One region of the Janthinobacterium sp. Mn2066 genome, then DNA from elsewhere that is predicted to be linked to it. Evidence: predicted binding sites of a transcription regulator. Region 1 holds the regulator's gene; each other region holds the start of a gene.
What was found. Region 1 encodes sigma-54, which starts transcription at its own class of promoters, with help from an activator protein. Its sites were predicted from a motif close to TGGCANGNAANCTGCTTT; they were not measured.
Positions count from the first base shown of each region.

Region 2: ACL9RI_RS08670 (EDSAP-1 family PEP-CTERM protein) is a predicted target of sigma-54. The motif match lies at 1,608-1,625, and genes of this name have one in related genera.
Region 3: urtA (urea ABC transporter substrate-binding protein) is a predicted target of sigma-54. The motif match lies at 3,268-3,285, and genes of this name have one in related genera.
Region 4: ACL9RI_RS03535 (urease accessory protein UreD) is a predicted target of sigma-54. The motif match lies at 2,773-2,790, and genes of this name have one in related genera.

Region 1 covers NZ_JBMOUF010000006.1:181,812-186,463, forward strand. Annotated here, with positions in the region: gene rapZ (RNase adapter RapZ) at 197-1,060, shown strand; gene hpf (ribosome hibernation-promoting factor, HPF/YfiA family) at 1,146-1,505, opposite strand; gene ACL9RI_RS13360 (RNA polymerase factor sigma-54) at 1,575-3,053, opposite strand; gene lptB (LPS export ABC transporter ATP-binding protein) at 3,058-3,813, opposite strand; gene lptA (lipopolysaccharide transport periplasmic protein LptA) at 3,813-4,418, opposite strand; gene lptC (LPS export ABC transporter periplasmic protein LptC) at 4,445-4,652, opposite strand, start outside.
Region 2 covers NZ_JBMOUF010000004.1:36,640-41,291, forward strand. Annotated here, with positions in the region: gene ACL9RI_RS08660 (hypothetical protein) at 1-120, opposite strand, end outside; gene ACL9RI_RS08665 (nucleotide disphospho-sugar-binding domain-containing protein) at 294-1,505, shown strand; gene ACL9RI_RS08670 (EDSAP-1 family PEP-CTERM protein) at 1,705-2,685, shown strand; gene ACL9RI_RS08675 (EDSAP-1 family PEP-CTERM protein) at 2,928-3,908, shown strand; gene ACL9RI_RS08680 (EDSAP-1 family PEP-CTERM protein) at 4,153-4,652, shown strand, end outside.
Region 3 covers NZ_JBMOUF010000002.1:610,712-615,363, reverse strand. Annotated here, with positions in the region: gene urtC (urea ABC transporter permease subunit UrtC) at 1-283, opposite strand, end outside; gene urtB (urea ABC transporter permease subunit UrtB) at 283-1,884, opposite strand; gene urtA (urea ABC transporter substrate-binding protein) at 1,960-3,213, opposite strand; gene ACL9RI_RS06050 (DUF4349 domain-containing protein) at 3,414-4,196, opposite strand; gene ACL9RI_RS06045 (DUF2760 domain-containing protein) at 4,496-4,652, shown strand, end outside.
Region 4 covers NZ_JBMOUF010000002.1:51,788-56,439, reverse strand. Annotated here, with positions in the region: gene ureC (urease subunit alpha) at 1-1,159, opposite strand, end outside; gene ACL9RI_RS03545 (urease subunit beta) at 1,161-1,490, opposite strand; gene ACL9RI_RS03540 (urease subunit gamma) at 1,540-1,842, opposite strand; gene ACL9RI_RS03535 (urease accessory protein UreD) at 1,860-2,735, opposite strand; gene ACL9RI_RS03530 (DUF885 domain-containing protein) at 2,896-4,347, opposite strand; gene ACL9RI_RS03525 (hypothetical protein) at 4,357-4,644, opposite strand.

The DNA.
Region 1 (4,652 bases):
GGTCTGTTCTTTTAGAATCGAAATGTGTCCCATTGGGACACATTTCCCCGGCGGGTCAGACCCCAAATTGAGTCGCTGGCCAGCTTGCCCTCAACCATAAGATCTGATGCAAACAATGCCGTACTCAAGTTGCAATAATTTGTAAAGATAGTGGCAGCAAGGGCATGGAAGCGATCTTTATTGTATGATCGGCCCTATGCATATCGTCCTTATCACCGGAATATCCGGCTCCGGTAAATCTGTCGCACTCAATGTGCTGGAAGATGCCGGCTATTATTGCGTCGACAACCTGCCGCCCGCCCTGCTGCCCAGCCTGGTACAAACCCTGCTCGATGAAGGCACGCCGCAACTGGCCGTGGCCGTCGATGCGCGCAGCGCCGAATCGCTGGTCAGCCTGCCGCATAATGTGGCCCTGCTGCGCGACCAGGGACATGATGTCAAGGTCATGTTCCTGACGGCCACCACGCATGCCCTGGTGGCGCGCTTTTCTGAAACGCGGCGCAGCCATCCGCTGTCGCACGAATTGCGCCCCAACCAGAATCCGGCCAGCCGCCGCACCTTGATCGAATGCATTTCGGAAGAGCGCGAACGCCTGTCGGCCATCGAACAGCTCGGTCACCTGATCGATACGTCCGAATTGAGCGCGAACAAGCTGCGCGCCTGGATCAAGGATATCGTCGCTTCCGAACGCGCGCCGCTGACCCTGTTTTTCGAATCGTTTGCCTTCAAGCTGGGCGTGCCGCTCGACGCCGATTTCGTCTTCGACGTGCGGGCCTTGCCCAATCCCTATTATGACCTGAGCCTGCGCCCGCTCGATGGCCGCGATGGACCCGTGATCGCCTTCCTCGACGCCCAGCCCAGCGCGATTGAATTGCTGGGCGACATACGCGCCTTTATCGAAAAGTGGTTGCCGTCCTTCAAGTCCGACAACCGCAGCTACCTGACCGTGGCCCTCGGTTGCACAGGGGGACAACACCGTTCCGTCTACATGGCAGAGCGTCTGGCGCAGTATTTCAGTGCGAGTGAACGGGTGGTATTGCGTCATCGGGAACGCACCTGAGAAATAAATAAACGCAAAAAACAGGCGCAAAAAAGGGCGCATATGCGCCCTTAGTTTTGATCACAACGGTGGGAAGCGGCTGGCCTTACACGGCGATAGCGGCTTCTTCTGTGTTGTCTGGCAGATGCTTGATCGCCTCTTTACCGTGCCCTTGCACTTTGGTTTTGTATTTCATCACCTGCCGGTCCAGCTTGTCGATCAGGGTATCGATGGCGGCGTACAGGTCTTGCGCCAGGCTTTCCACATACACGGTCTTGCCGCTCAGACGCAAATTGACTTCGGCCTTTTGACGTTTTGCTTTCTCTTTGAGGTTGTCGACGGTCAGAATCACGGCAATATCGATAACTTGATCGAAATGACGTTTCACACGCTCCAGTTTCGTTTGTACGTATTCACGGATGGCTGGTGTCACTTCAAGATGATGTCCGCTGATGGTGAGATTCATACACACTCCTAAAGATGATCAGGTTCGTGCGGAGTCCATCGTATCCGACCCGTAGAGGAACCGAAAAAACTACAAAGACTTACGCAGGCTCACTGGCGGAATTTTCAACGCTTCCCGGTATTTGGCAACAGTACGTCGCGCAATCACCATGCCCTGTTCCCCCAGCATGTCCGCAATCTTACTGTCGGATAAAGGATTTTTTGTGTCTTCTGCTCCTGTCAGTTGCACGATCAGTGCCCGTATCGCCGTTGACGATGCCTCGCCCCCCGCTTCGGTGGCGACATGGCTACCAAAAAAATATTTCAACTCAAACATGCCATGCGGGGTCAGCATGTACTTTTGGGTTGTTACCCGCGAGATAGTACTCTCGTGTAAACCCAGTGTATCAGCTATTTCGCGGAGCACAAGGGGGCGCATGGCGACGGCGCCGTGCGAGAAAAAATTCTTTTGTCGTTCTACTATCGCTTGCGCCACGCGCAGTATCGTATCGAAACGCTGGCGCATATTCTTGATCAGCCACTTGGCTTCCTGCAACTGTACGCCCATCGCGCCCTCGCCCTTGCCCTGCTTGAGCAGGTTCGCATACATGGCGTTGACCCGCAGGCGCGGCATGACATCGTTGTTCAAAGTCACTTGCCAGCCATTGCGGCCGCGCTTGACCACCACGTCCGGCACCACATAATCAGACACGTCGGAGGCAAACACGGCGCCCGGATGCGGGTTGCACTGGCGAATCACTGCTTGTGCTTCACGCAAGTCTTCCTCGTCGCAATTGAGGGCTTTTTTCAGTTTGTTGAAGTCGCGCTGGGCAAACCAGGCCAGGTGTTTTTCGACGATGGCCAAGGCCATGCGTCTTGTTACCAGGGCAATATTTGGCAGGCGGCGGATTTGCAGGGCCAGGCATTCGGCGGCATTGCGCGCCCCCACGCCCGGCGGATCGAAACTTTGCAGCAGCACCAGGGCCGTGCGCAGCTCATCGGCGTCGATGTCGAGCTCTTCCGGCAGGCGCGCCAGGATATCGTCGAGCGACTCGTCCAGGTAGCCATTGTCGTCGAGCGCGTCGATGATCAGCTCAACCAGCGCGCGGTCGCGCAATTCCAGCACCGTCACGCGCATCTGTTCCATCAGGTGCTCGCGCAAGGTGCAGTGATGGGCTTCGAGTTGCGGACGCGCATCGTCGTCCTCGGGCGCCCTGCCCCGGCTCGCTTCGCTCCAGTCACTGTCGCCCGTGTCCGGCGCCGCCGTGGCTTCGCCCGCATCGCCCTCATAGCCATCGGCCTCGGCCGGCGCTGCCGGTGTTTCCTGGCTCGGTGGCTGGGGCGGCGCTTCGGCCGGCGCGGCGGTGGAGCTCAAGGCGCCGTCGGACAGCAGGCGCAGCGAACGATCGAGCGGATCGTCGAGACGCTCAAGCAGCGGGTTATCCGTCAGCAGTTGTTCCAGCTCTTGGTGCAATTCCAGTGTGGACAGTTGCAACAGGCGTATCGATTGTTGCAACTGCGGCGTCAATGCCAAGTGCTGCGAAGTGCGCAGCTGCAATGATTGTTTCATTGGCTCACATACGGAAGTGTTCGCCCAGATAGACCCGGCGTACCGACTCGTTGGCGATGATGTCATCGGGACGTCCCGACGCCAGCACCGAACCCTGGTTGATGATGTAGGCGCGGTCGCAAATACCCAGCGTTTCGCGCACATTATGATCGGTGATCAGCACGCCGATATTGCGCTCCTTCAAGAAACGCACGATGCGCTGGATCTCGATCACGGCGATCGGGTCGACGCCGGCAAACGGTTCGTCGAGCAGCACGAAGCGGGGATCGGTGGCCAGCGCGCGGGCAATTTCCACCCGGCGGCGCTCGCCACCGGATAGTGACAGGGCCGGGTTTTCGCGCAGCTTTTCAATCTGCAAGTCGGCCAGCAAGGTATTCAGGCGTTCTTCGATTTCCGCCTTTTTCAAGGGACGGCCTTCGACGGTCTGGATTTCCAGCACGGCGCGGATATTGTCTTCCACCGTCAGCTTGCGGAACACCGACGCTTCCTGCGGCAGATACGACAAGCCCATCTGCGCGCGGCGATGAATCGGCAGGCTGGAAATGTCCACGCCGCTGATATCGATGGTGCCGCCGTCCGACGGCACCAGGCCGACGATCATATAGAACGAGGTGGTCTTGCCGGCGCCGTTGGGGCCCAGCAAGCCGACCACTTCGCCGCATTCGACTTGCAGCGAGACATCATGCACGACCTGGCGCTTGCCATAGGTTTTTTGCAGCCCTTTCACGATCAGGGTGCTGCCGCAGCGTATATTTTCCATTATTTCTTTCCTGGCGCAGGCGTGGCCGGGGCCGATGCCGCCGGCGTAGACGCAGCAGGCGCCTTGTTTTTCGGCTGGATCACCATGCGCACGCTACCGCCGCCCGGCGTGTTATTGCCACTCTCCGTATTTTCCATCTGGAATTCTTCTTTGCGGCTGTCATAAGAAATGAAGGCGCCGTTGACGACGTCGGTCGGCTTCGTGCCTTCCAGGCGCGTCAGCTTGGCTTTCGAGAACAGCTTCACCACTTCCGTCTTGTTATTGTATTCCACGCGTTCGGCCTCGCCCTCCACCCACAAATCGCCTTCGCCATCGCGCTTCTGGCGGAAGGTGGCCAGCTTGCCCGCTTCCGCCCAGAAAATGATGAATTGGTAGCCCTGCGCATCTTCCGTGATCTGGGCGCGGCCTGCTTTCATGGTCAGGGTGCCCTTGACCAGCACCACATTGCCCGTCAGGGTGCGCACCTGCTTGACATCATCCACGTGGCCACGCTCGGCGGTGATCACGGCTTCCTTTTCGGAATCGGCCTTTTCGGCACGCGCCGCACCGATCAGACCCAGCGAACATACGGTCGACAACAAGGTCAACAGCAAGATTTTTTTCATTTTATGATTTCCTTATTTGCATACTGTCATTTTGCTGCCGCGCCCTTGCGCGGCGCTGGCGGATAGACGATGCGCAGGTTCTGCTCCACGTCCACCACGCCGGTCGCGTTATTGGCCTTCATGCCCACGCCCGTGACATGTGAAGTTCCCAGCAGCATATCGACCGGCACGGCCGTTTCCATCCGTTCCTCATCGGGAAAGACCGTCAAGGCCTCGGTCTTGAGCGTCATGTTC
Region 2 (4,652 bases), on a different contig from region 1:
CGGATCGATATGCGGTGGCTTTTCCGGTGGCGGCGTGAGCGGATCACCTTCCGGCGGTGGCGGAATATCGGGTTCGGGCGTGCTGTGCGCGCGCAGGGCAGGCTGAGGAAAATGGGTCATGACAGCTCCTTTCGTTTGCCCTTGACAGTACCCGATGACAAAAAATCATGGCGCTCGACTGCACCGAAAAAAATAAAACCGCCCAATGGGAACCTGCCACGCAATACCCTGTCTTACTTTCAGTGCAGTCATAAAAAACATGGACACCGAGATCGACACTGATATAGACACCGATGGCTCGTAAAAAAATCCTGTTTATCGCCGAAGCCGTTACCCTGGCCCATATTGGCCGTCCATTGAGCCTGGCGCAAGCCTTGCCGGAAGACCAGTATGAAGTGCATTTTGCGTGCGCCGCTGGCTATGATTTCTGCTTCAAGGAGACCCGCCTGCGGCGCTGGTCCATCGCCAGCATCCCCTCCGCGCAGTTCCTGCACGCCCTGGCAAAAGGCCAGCCCGTGTACACGGAAAACACCTTGCTGCGGTATGTGGACGATGACCTGCGTTTGCTGGCCGAAGTGCAACCGGATCTGGTGATTGGCGACTTCCGCCTGTCGCTCTCGGTCAGTGCGCGCCTGCAGGACATCCCCTACATCAGCATCAGCAATGCCTATTGGAGTCCCCATGTGCGCCAGCATTACACGGTGCCCAGCTTGCCACTGACGAGCGTGCTTCCCATCTGGCTGGCTGATCCCTTGTTCCGCCTGATACGCCCGCTGGCCTTCGCCTCGCACGCCGTGCCGCTGAACCGCGTGCGCCGCCACCATGGCCTGCCCTCGCTGGGCGGCGACCTGCGCCGCATCTACACGGATGCCGACCAGACCCTGTACGCCGATATCCCGCAACTGTTTCCACCACACGCCATGCCCGGTAACCATGGCTACCTGGGCCCCATCACCTGGGCGCCGCCGCTCGTTGCACCCGACTGGTGGCAGCACCCTGAACTGGCTAGCGGGCGCCCTATCGTCTACGTCACCCTGGGCAGCTCGGGCCAGGGGCAGCTGCTGCCGCGCGTGCTGCGCGCGCTGGCGCCGCTGCCTGTGACGGTGCTGGCCGCCACCGCCGGCACTATCGAGCTGTCGTCCGTGCCGCCCAATGCTTTCGTGGCGCCCTTCCTGCCCGGCGACGCCGCCGCACGGCGCGCCAGCCTGGTCATCTGCAATGGCGGCAGTCCCACCAGCCAGCAAGCGCTGACGGCGGGCGTGCCCGTGATCGGCATCGCCGGCAATCTCGATCAATTCCTGAACATGCACGCCATTGCCCACGCCGGCGCCGGACTGCTGCTGCGCGCCGACCGCTTGCGCGAGGCGGCGCTGCGCCATGCCGCCACCCGCCTGCTCGACAGCGCCCGGGCCAGGCACGCTGCGCGGCAGCTGGCAGCCGCCTTCCACGAATATGCCCCCGCACAACGCTTGCAAGCGCGCATGCACGCACTGCTGACGTCCTAGCCTGCCACAGCGCGTCGGCTTTTCTTACAGCGTCGTGCGCAATACCTGCCTAAAATCAATATTCCTCCTTCAAGTCCTTGATTTACAAGGCCATGCAAGCCTTGGCATGGAAGTCGCTTTAACTCCCGCATGCGCATTTGCGCACAGGATCCGGGTCAGACTTTCTTCCACCAGCAAGCAGATGAATGAGGTAAGCAAAATGAAACTGTCTCAACTGAAACTTCTTCCGGCAGCGGCGGCGCTGGCCATGCTGTGCGCCGCCGGCAGCGCCCAGGCAGGCGCCTACGGCTATTCCTACGACAACATCTTCGGCCTGACCATCACCAATCCAACGGGGATCGTCACGGTGGCCAGCACCACCAATATCTCGCGCAGTACCTCCACCTTGAACGGCACCAGCATCATCAACGGCGGTTCCGGCATACTCGACTCGCCGCAAGCGGCCCTGGGCGCCGTCACCAAGGGCGAGAACGACTTCACGCAACAGGGGCCGAACGGCACCTACGCACGCGGCGATGCGCAAATCGTCAGCACCCAGTTCCCGCCCTTCCCGCCGGGCGCCACGACCACGCAGGCGGTCAACGTGGCCGAAGCGCATCTCGACAGCCCCGGCACGGCCGACGCCTCGGGCCGCAATGGTTCCACCACGGGCTTTTCCGTCAACTTCGTGGTCGGTTCGCCGACGGCCACCCTGGCCTTCAATTTCCTGGCCAACCCGTTCATGCAAGTCTTCCTGAACGGCGACGTCGGTCCCGGCTCATCGGCCACGGCCAACCTGGTGGTGACTTTCAGCATCACCAATGCGGCCGGCATCACCGTGTTCAACTGGGCGCCCGATGGCCTGCTCGGCTCCGGCATCACGGGTGGTACGGAAACGGCCGACGGCGCCAACCTGAATACCAATCTGTCGACCAACTTCCTGACCCGCGGCAATCTGTTCACCTATGACCCGACAGGCTGCGGCGCGCCCACGGGAACGGGCGTGGGCACGGCGTGCGGCGGGACCTTTGCGGCCCTGACCAATACCCTGGTAGCCGGCAACTACACCTTGACCCTGAACGCGGTGGAAAGCGTCGATCTGGTGAAAGTGGCGCCCATGCCAGAACCAGGCACCCTGGCCTTGCTGGGCCTCGGTCTTGCCGGCCTGTGCTATTCCAGCCGCCGCAAACTCACGGCCTGACAGCAGCTTGCGCGGGGCGACGGGCGAGGGCTTCCTCGCCTTTTTTATGCGCGTCGGCTTTCTTTACAGGCATGCGCTTCATACCTGCTGAAAATCAATAAAACCGACCCAAGTGCCTGATTTACAAGGCACTGGCAGTACTGGCATGAAAGCCGCTTTAGCGACTGCATGGACAGCTGTCCCACCCAAGGACAGGGCTCAGACTCTTTTAAACGGCAAGCAAACACCACGAGGTATTCCAAATGAAACTGGCTCAACTCAAACTTCTCCCGGCGGCAGCTGCGCTGGCCATGCTGTGCGCCGCCGGCAACGCCCAGGCAGGCGCCTACGGCTATTCCTACGACAATATCTTTGGGCTGGTCATCACCAATCCCACCGGTTCCATCACGGTCGCCAGCAGCAGCAATATCTCGCGCGGCACGGCCACCTTGAACGGCGCGAGCGTCATCCAGGGCGGTTCCGGCATCGTCGATACGCCACAAGCAGCCCTGGGTGCCGTCACCAAGGGAGAAAACGATTTTACGCAGCAGGGAGCGAGCGGCACGTATTCGCGCGGCGATTCGCAAATCGTCAGCACCCAGTTTCCCTCCTTCCCTCCGGGCGCGGCCAGTACGCAAGCCGTCAACGTGGCTGAAGCCCACCTCGATAGCGCCGGTTCGGCTGACGCATCGGGCCGCAACGGCTCGAATACGGGATTCTCCGTCAACTTCGTGGTCGGTTCACCCAGCGCTACCTTGTCTTTCAATTTCCAGGCCCATCCGTTCATGCAGGTCTTCCTGAACAGCGATATCGGCATAGGCTCTTCCTCCACCGCCAACCTGGTGTTTTCCTTCACCATTACCGATGCAGCCGGCAACACCATGTTCAACTGGGCGCCCGATGGCGTGGTCGGCTCCGGCATCATGGGGGGCACGGAAACGGCCGATGGCGCCGACCTGAATACCAATTTATCGACCAATTTCCTGACGCGTGGCAACTTGGCCACCTATGATCCCATGGGCTGCGGCACGCCCACAGGCACCGGCGTGGGCACGGCGTGCGGCAGCTTTTATGCGGCACTGACCAATCCGCTGCTCGCCGGCAGCTATACCCTGACCCTGAATGCCGTGGAAAGCGTCGACCTGGTCAAGGTGCTGGCCGTGCCGGAACCGGGCACCCTCGCCTTGCTGGGCCTGGGCCTGGCGGGCCTGTGCTATGCCCGCCGCCGCAAGATCACCGTTTGAAAAACACCAGGGAACAGGGACGGGGCACGCACCACGCCTCGCCTACGCTCCGTATCAACAGGGGCTTGTCGGCATTCTTTACATGTGCACGCCCGGGCACCCGGGAAATGGAGCCTTGCATTTTGTAAATCATTGATTTAAAAGAACAAATATCTTCTGGCAAGAAAATTGCTCATTCAGCATGGTAGCCCCCCCACCACGGCGGCAACAGCCACCTGAGCAACTTACTCGACGAGGATTTCACATGAGCTATCTTTCCCGCGCCCTGCTTCCCATCGCCCTCAGTGGCCTCATCATGGCCAGCGCCAGCGGCGGCGCGCAAGCCTCCGCCTACGGCTATTCCTACAATAATATTTTTGGCCTCACCATCACCAATCCCACCGGCGTCATCTCCGTCGCGGGCAACACCGACATTTCACGCTCGACGGCCACGCTCAATGGCAGCAGCGTGATCCGGGGCGGCAATGGCTTTGTCGATGCGCCGCAATCCGCGCTGGGCGCCGTCACCAAGGGACAAAACAATTTCACGCAACAAGGCCAGGGCAACGCCGCCTATTCGCGCGGCGATGCACAGATTGTCAGCTCGCAAATTCCACCATTTCCACCGGGAGCGACAAGTACCCACACGGTCAACGTCGCCGAAGCCTTTTTATTCGATACGGGCAGCGCCGACGCGTCCGGGCGCAATGGCTCGAACACGGGCCTGTCCGTCAATTTCGTGGTGGGCGCGCCCGGCGCCACGAT
Region 3 (4,652 bases), on a different contig from region 1:
TCAGGTACATGCCATGCGCATACGCGCCCAGCGCAAAGAACACGCCATGGCCCAGCGACAAGATGCCCGTATAACCCCAGACCAGGTCCAGCGCCAGCGCGGCCAGCGCATAACACATGAACTTGCCCACCAGCGCCACCGTATAGGCGGACACATGCAAGATATGCCCGTCAGGAAACACCAGATTGCAGATGGGCAGCAGCGCCGCCAGCACGGCGAAGGCGGCAATCGCCAGCCACGTGGGCCGCGAAAACAGGCCAGTATTGAGAGTGTATGAGTTCATCATTCGACGCTGCGTCCCTTCATGGCAAACAGGCCCTGCGGCCGGCGCTGGATGAAAATAATGATGAACACCAAAATGGCGATCTTGGCCAGCACGGCGCCCGCCACCGGTTCCAGGAATTTATTGACTTCGCCCAGACCCAGCGCGGCAATCACCGTGCCCGCCAGTTGCCCCACGCCGCCCAGCACCACCACCATGAAGGAGTCGACGATATAGCTTTGCCCCAGGTCCGGTCCCACATTGCCCAGCTGCGACAAGGCCACGCCGCCCAGGCCGGCGATGCCGGAACCCAGGCCAAAGGTCAGCATGTCGATCTTGCCGGTGGCCACGCCCACGCAATCGGCCATGCGGCGGTTTTGCGTGACGGCGCGCAGGAACAGGCCCAGCCGCGTTTTATTGAGGATCAGCCAGACGGCGACCACCACCACGGCCGCAAAGCCGATGATGGCCAGCCGGTTGTAGGGCAGTACCAGGCCACCCAGCACGGTGACGCCACCCGACATCCAGGCCGGGTTGGCCACTTCCACGTTTTGCGCGCCGAAGATCGTGCGCACGGCCTGCATCAAAATCAGGCTGATGCCCCAGGTAGCCAGCAGGGTTTCCAGCGGCCGGCCATACAGCCAGCGGATCACTGTGCGTTCCAGTACCACGCCCACCAGGCCGGCAACAAAAAAGGCCGCCGGCAAGGCGGCAAACAGATAGGCGTCCTGCATGCCTGGCAAAAACTTGCGGAAAAACAGCTGGCACAGATAGGTGGTGTAAGCGCCTATCATCAGCAGTTCGCCATGCGCCATATTGATGATGCCCATCAAGCCAAAGGTAATCGCCAGGCCCAGCGCTGCCAGCAGCAGCACGCTGCCCAGCGAAATGCCGTAAAACACATTGCCGGCAAACTCCATGCGCCACACTCTTCCCTTGATCTGGCGCATGGTTTCAATTGCGGCCAGCTGCACGCTTTCATCCGGTTCATTGGCCTTGCCATCGGCCCCCTTCTCCAGCATGGCTTGCAAGACTGGCAGCAGACGTGCATCGCTGCTGCCGGCCAGCGCCTGCACGGCCAGCTTGCGCGTGGCCGCATCGGGCGCGTGCAGGTTGGCGCTGGCGATCAGCACCTGCAATATCTGTTTGATGCCGGCATCGCTCTCCTGCGCCAGCGCCTTGCGGATCAAGGGGATTTGCGATGGATCGACTGCCTGCTGCAACTCTTGCGCGGCCGCCAGGCGCTGGGCGCGGTCCGGCGCCAGCAGTTTCAGGCCCGACAAAGCCCCCTCCACTGCTGAGCGCAAGCGGTTATTGACCATCACCCCGTCGATGCCATCGGGCATGGCCACCTTTTGTCCCGTGAGCGCATCTGTGGCTTGCTCGCCGTCAACGATAAACAGCTTGCCATCGGGTGTGGCCGACAGGGTCTCGGCCTGCAAGGCTTGCAGCACGCGCATGGCGTCCGGTGTGGCCAGCGCGGCGATAGAGGAGACGGCGGCGATGCGGGCGTCGGGATCGTCGCCCGTCAACGGTTTGAGCAAGCCGGGGTCCATCGCTGCCTGGGCCAGCGATGACAGGCACAGGCCAGCCAACACCAGCCATTGTGAAATAAGCCGCATGTCAATTCCAAAGAAAGATTGCGCGCAGGAGTACGCTTAAGATGTAAACTTAAAAGCACAGCTCAAAAGCTCAACTTACAGCCCCTGCTTGCCTTCATTGCCCTTGATATACGGGCTCCACGGCTGAGCGCGTATCGGTTCCCTGGTTTTCCACACCACGTTGAACTGGCCATCGGCCTTGATCTCGCCGATCATCACGGGCTTGTGCAGATGGTGGTTGCTGGCGTCCATGCTCAGGGTAAAGCCGGACGGCGCCTTGAAGCTCTGGCCCGCCATGGCGGCGATCACCTTGTCGGTATCGGTCGACTTGGCTTTCTCGACGGCTTGCGCCCACAGGTGGATGCCGACATAGGTCGCTTCCATCGGATCGTTGGTCACGACCGAGCCTGCATTGGGCAGCTTTTGCGCGACCGCATACGCCTTCCACTGCTTGATGAAGGCCGCGTTGACGGGGTTCTTGAGAGACTCGAAATAATTCCAGGCCGCCAGATGGCCCAGCAAGGGCTTGGTATCGATGCCGCGCAATTCTTCCTCGCCCACCGAAAACGCCACCACGGGCACATCGGTCGCCTTCAAGCCTGCATTGCCCAGCTCCTTGTAGAACGGCACGTTGGAATCGCCATTGATGGTGGAAATCACGGCCGTCTTGCCGCCGGCGGCAAACTTCTTGATATTGGCGACGATGGTTTGATAATCGGCGTGGCCGAATGGGGTGTAGACCTCGCTGATATCGCTATCCTTGACACCCTTGCTTTTCAAATAAGCGCGCAGGATCTTGTTGGTGGTGCGCGGATACACATAATCCGTGCCCAGCAACACAAAACGCTTGGCGCCGCCGCCATCCTTGCTCATCAGGTATTCGACGGCCGGGATCGCCTGCTGGTTCGGCGCGGCGCCCGTATAAAACACGTTTTTCTCCAGCTCTTCGCCCTCGTATTGCACCGGATAAAACAGCAGGCTGTTGAGTTCCTTAAAAACGGGCAAGACCGATTTGCGCGACACCGAAGTCCAGCAGCCAAACACCACGGCTACCTTATCTTGCGCCACCAGCTGGCGCGCCTTTTCCGCAAACAGCGGCCAGTTAGACGCAGGATCGACCACCACCGGTTCCAGCTTCCGGCCCAACACGCCACCCTTGGCATTGATCTCGGCGATCGTCATCAGGGCCACGTCTTTCAGCGACGTTTCGGAAATCGCCATGGTGCCCGACAAGGAGTGCAAGATGCCCACCTTGATCGTCTCGGCAGCCCAGGCCGACTGCATGAATGTGGACGTGGACAAGGCCAGTGCGCCTGCTGCTACCGCTTTCAGGATGATGCGTCGTGACATGTGAACCCCTTTTTATTGGAACCGCGAGTGTCGAGTAAGGCATACATCCTTGCTAAAGCAGAATGCATGCCAGCACCGCCATCCCTGGGACAAGGTGAACAACGCCACTGTTTGGTGCGATGGCAAGCCGCGCGCACGAAAAAAAACCTGGCTGCACAAGGACTGTGCAGACAGGTTTTTATGCAGCCATGGCAGGCTGATTACTTGCGCGGACTCCCCCGCAACCTGCGCCAGCCCTTGCGTCCCAGCGGAAACAGCAGCACGAACGCGATCAGCCACGGCAGCATATAGGCCAGCGCCGTGATGGCGTTGGCCATGCCTTCCGACAGGTTATCGGTGAAATTGCCCAGCGCGCGCCTGACGGGCGTCCAGAACGATTGCTTGCCTTCTGCGCTGATGGCCACGTTCAGCAAGTCCGTATCGATGCGCTGCATCAACAGCGCATCGGCCGCCGTGGCCTGCTCCAGTTCCGCCTGCACGGTGGCCAGCTCTTTCGTCACCTTGATCAGGGCGTCCACATCCTTGCCCGATCGCTGTTCCAGCTCCTGCAGCTGGGCCTGGTACTGGCGCAGCATCTCCAGGCGCTTGCGGCTGTCGAGCACGGGACGGCCCAGGTCTTCCACCTTGGTGCCCTGGCTGGTGACTTCGCCCTCCTTGCCGAGCAGCGCCATCATCTTTTTGACGCCGGCCGGCCTGGCCCGCATGCTGAGGCGTGCATGCACATAGCGCCCGCTGGCGATGCTGGAATCGAGCAGCAGACAGCCGTTTTCCGTATCGGCCTTGCAGGCAGCGATGACTTTTTGATACAAAGGCGATATCTGCGCTTCACTCGTCGCCACCTCGATACTGTGCTCATAGGCAAGGAATGCATTGTCCTTGCGCTCATCGATCACCCGCGTTTCCACCGCCTGATACGGGCCGGACTTGCTGCTGCAAGCCGACAATAACAAGGTGACGGCGACCGCTAAAACAATTTTCCGCATTTCCACTCTCTTTGATTTTTATAAAGGCAATATGTGCATGGCAAACATATGGAAATGCCAAGCACCGATTTTAGTCGAAACAATAGAAAACCCATCGTTTCCTTGCGAAAAAACAAAAAGAATGAACGCCAGGCCAGGGTTACCCGAGGGGCGGCGACTTTGGCGCCAGCGCTGTAGCTGGTATCATGCGGGCAACGCCAGCCGGCCAACACGGTCCGGCCCATGCAAGACCTTGCGAAGCGGCCCCGCCCCAGGCGCGCCGCCGACGCCTCCCTACAGATCAGAGAAACGAGTATCCCATGAACGCATCATCGTCCCATCCGTCATTCTGGCGCCGAGTCCCGCTGGCCTTCGGCGCCTTCTTCAGCACCCTGTCCGACGCCGCCTATGCGGCCCGCGTGGAAAAACTGGCACTGCCTGAAGTTGCCCCAGTTGCGCCAGTTGCTCCGGTAACGC
Region 4 (4,652 bases), on a different contig from region 1:
GGCCCCGCTGCACCTTCATCTTGTGCGCCGTCTGCCAGGTGCGCAGGATCACCTCGCCCACCCTGCCCATGGCTTGCGAATCTGACGACATCATGGAGATGGCGCCGATATCGTGCAGGATATCTTCGGCGGCGATGGTTTCGCGGCGGATGCGCGATTCGGCAAAGGCCACGTCTTCGGCGATCGCCGGGTCCAGGTGATGGCACACCATCAGCATGTCCAGGTGCTCGTCCAGCGTATTGACGGTGAACGGACGGGTCGGATTGGTCGACGACGGCAGCACATTCGATTGGCCCACGGCGGCGATGATGTCGGGCGCATGGCCGCCGCCCGCCCCTTCCGTATGAAAAGTGTGGATGGTGCGGTCCTTGAAGGCGGCCAGCGTATGTTCCAGGAAGCCGCCTTCGTTCAGGGTGTCGCTATGCAGCGCCACCTGGATATCCATGCGCTCGGCAACCGACAGGCAGTTGTCGATGGCGGCCGGCGTGCTGCCCCAGTCCTCGTGCAGCTTCAGGCCGATGGCGCCCGCGCGTATCTGTTCTTCCAGCGGTTCGGGCAGGCTGACATTGCCCTTGCCCATGAAGCCCAGGTTCATCGGAAACGCATCGGCCGCCGCCAGCATGGCGTGCAAGTGCCAGGGCCCCGGCGTGCAGGTGGTGGCGGCCGTGCCGGTGGCCGGCCCCGTGCCGCCACCCAGCATGGTGGTCACGCCGCTCATCAGGGCTTCCTCGATCTGTTGCGGGCAAATGAAGTGGATGTGCGTGTCGACCCCGCCTGCCGTGACGATCAGGCCTTCGCCGGCGATGATTTCGGTGGCGCCGCCGATGACCAGGGTTACGCCGGGCTGGATGTCCGGGTTGCCCGCCTTGCCGATACCGAAGATCAGGCCATTCTTCAAGCCGATATCGGCCTTTACGATGCCCCAGTGGTCGAGGATGACGGCGTTGGTGATGACGGTGTCCATGACGTCGGCGGCGCAGCGCTGCGACTGCCCCATGCCGTCGCGGATCACCTTGCCGCCGCCAAATTTCACTTCTTCGCCATAGGTGGCGTAATCATGCTCGATCTCGATGAACAGTTCCGTGTCGGCCAGGCGGATGCGGTCGCCTTTGGTGGGGCCAAACATTTCGGCATAGGCGCTGCGCGGTATGCTGGCCATTTCAAGCCTTCCCGGCCGGTTTTTCCTTCAGCTTGCCCATTACCTGGCCATTGAAGCCGTACACCTTGCGGTCGCCGGCCAGCGCCACCAGCTCCACCGTGCGCTGCTGGCCCGGTTCGAAGCGCACGGCGGTACCGGCCGCAATATTGAGGCGCATGCCATAGGCGCGCCAGCGCTCGAAGGACAGCGCCGGATTGACTTCGAAAAAGTGGAAATGCGAGCCGACCTGGATCGGGCGGTCGCCCCGGTTGGCCACCACCACCGTGGCCGTGGCGCGGTCACTATTGAGACCGATTTCGCCTTCTTCCAATTGATATTCACCGGGGATCATGCTGGCTCCTTTATTGTTGACTTGGTTGACATCAAACGCGTGCAAAGCATCACGGTATCGGCTGATGCACGGTCACCAGCTTGCTGCCATCGGGGAAGGTCGCCTCCACCTGGATATCGGGGATCATTTCGGCGACGCCCTCCATCACGTCCTCGCGCGACAGCATTTGCGCGCCGTCCGACATCAGCCGCGCTACCGACTTGCCATCGCGCGCCCCTTCCATGATGGCCGCGCTGATGAACGCCACCGCTTCCGGATAATTCAGTTTCAAGCCGCGCGCCAGGCGCCGCTCGGCCAGCAGCGCCGCCGTAAAAATGAGCAGCTTGTCTTTTTCGCGTGGACTCAGATCCATAGTTCGTCTTTCTTTTGTCAGGTATTCCAGATGCGGGGCACGACGGCCACGCGCCCCATGATGGCCGGCCGCAGCAACTGCCAGGCAGCCAGCATGGCGCGGCGCGCGGCCTCGCTATCGGTCCCCAGCAGGCGCACGGCCACCAGTGTTTTGATGTGCGTCACGCCCAGGCGCGCGCCGTCCGGCACGGCAATGGCGCGCAGCGCTTCGATCACGCTGTTTGGCACCGGTCCGCCAACGGCGATCAGGGTGGCGCAGACGCTGTACCCGTGCATGCCCAGCGGGCTGGCCATCAGCGGGCCGTCCGCCGCCAGCCGTCCCTGTTCCCACCACAGCAGCTTGCCGCCGCGGCGTATCTGCGTATGCTGGCTGATGCTGCCGCTAGTGAACGATTCGCCCGAAGCGCTGCGGCCCAGGCAAATAATGTCGCAGCCGATATAGCAGGCGTCCGGCGCCAGCTCGACCTCATGGCGCAGGCGCACGCAGGCCTGGTCAAAGAAGATGCTTTCTTGCGGCAGCCACTCGATGGCCGCCCCTGTCCCCGCGCGCAGCACGATGTGCTGGCCCGAGACATGGCCATTGGCGCGGTACCACTTGGCCGCGCCGGGCGACGTGAGGAAAGCATGGGCGCCCTCGCCCACGGTGGCCTGCACGGCCAGCTGGTCGCCGCCCACCACGCCGCCGGGCGGGTGGACGATGATGGCGTGGCACACGGCGCCGCCTTCCGGGTACAGGGCTTTTTGCACCCGCAAGGGACCGCTGTGACGCCGCTCGACCAGCCGGCTGACGCCACCATCCCGCAGCGCAAAGCCCAGGTGCAGGCGCGCCTGCCAGGCGCTGTGGGCGCTGGTCTCAGGCGGTACGGCAAGGCTGGCGGTAGAGCAGTCGGGCATGAAGTCCATCGCTAGATGACAAAGCAACAAACTAGCCTAAGCAGGATGCATGCCAGAGAGATGGCTGGGAATCAGCGGCGGGGCCGTGAGAATGCTGCACCGTGGCGTGGCAGGCGCACCCTATTGGTGCATTTGCCACGCCTCAGGGGCGAGGGATGATTCAGGGAGCCGCCAAAACCGCATCACGGTAAGGTCCCTTGCCGCCAGCGGCAATGAAACGGTCGATGCGGCGCGCCAGCACGGGCAGCGGCACCGAACCCAGCTCCAGCACCGTGTCGTGGAAGGCGCGGATATCGAAATGCTCGCCCAGCGCCGCTTCAGCCTTGCGCCGGCCTTCGAGGATGGCCATTTCGCCCAGGTAGTAAGACAGTGCCTGGCCCGGCCACGAGATATAGCGGTCGACTTCCGTCTCGATTTCATGCGGCGACAGCGCCGTATTATCGTGCAAATACGCCTGCGCCTGCGCGCGCGTCCAGCCTTGCGCATGGATGCCCGTATCGACCACCAGGCGCGCCGCGCGCCATGCCTGGTAACTCAGCATGCCGAAGGTTTCATAGGCAGTCTCATAGATGCCCATCTCGGCGCCCAGGCGTTCGCAGTACAGGGCCCAGCCTTCTCCATAGGCGGAAATATAGGCGCGGCGGAAAGCTGGCCGCCCCTGCTGTTCCAGCGCGATCGGCATCTGGAACGCGTGGCCGGGCGCCGATTCGTGCAGGGTCAGGGCGGGCATGCTGTACAGGGGCCGCGACGGCAAGTCGTAGGTATTCACCAGATAGATGCCGGGGCCGCCGCGGGCCGAGGTGTAATGGGGCGCCTGCTCGGGGGGCACGGGAACGATGGCGAAGCGCTGGCGCGGCAGATAGCCGAAATACTGCGCCGCCCTGGCGTCGAACTTCTTGGCGACCCAGGCCGAGCGCATCAGCAGCTCTTCCGGCGTGCGCGCATAAAACTGCGGATCGCTGCGCAGAAAGTGCAAAAAGGCGGCAAAGTCGCCCTGGAAGCCCGTCTGGACAATCGTCGCTTGCATTTCGGCGCGGATCTTGCGCATTTCCTGCAGGCCGATGGCGTGGATGTGCGCGGCGCTCAGGGTGGTGGTGGTAAATTCCGTGATCTTCGACTGGTAATACGCTTTGCCGTCCGGCAGGCTCTCGGCCGCCAGGGTCTGGTTCGCGCCCGGGATGTACACGTCGCGCATGAAGGCCAGCAGTTCGGCATAGGCCGGCATGACGGCCTCGCGTATGGCCTGCGTGGCGGCGGCCCGCAAGGCCGCCTGCTGCTGCGCCGGCATGGCAGCCGGCAGCTGGCGCAAGGGCTGGTAAAACAAGGTCGCTTGCGGATCCAGCGCCTGGGCCACCTGCGCCAAGGCCTGTTCGCGCCCGGCCAGGGTGACTTGCGGCGGCGTGAAACCACGCGCCAGGCCGGCGCGCAGATTGGCGATCTGTTCGCGGAAATAGCGCGGCACGTCGTTCAACTGCGCGATATAACTGCGGTACTGCGCCTCCGTGCGGCGCGGCTTGCGGGCAATGTACGCCAGGTCGTTCCAGAAGGCCGTATCGGCATTGAGCGGCTTCTGGTATTCGCGGAAGCGCTGCTCGGCCAGCAAGGCGCCCACCTGGGCATGTTACACCGCGTAGTTGATCCTCTCTTCCTCGCCCAGGCTGGCCACGTCGAGTGCATCGAGCCGCGCCAGCACATCGGCCCAATAGGCGCGCCGGGCTTCCTGGGTAGCCGGGTCCACATGCGGTAGCGAGGCGTCGTCATCGCTATCCTGCGCCTGGCGCCATGCCCATTCGGCGCTGTAGATGTGCCGGAACTGCGTTTCAGTGCTGGAAGATGCGGCTGTAGCGGCGCTGGCGGCGCCGCCCAGCAGAAGGCAGGCGCAGAACAAGGCAGGAGCGAGTCTTTTCACGGTTTATC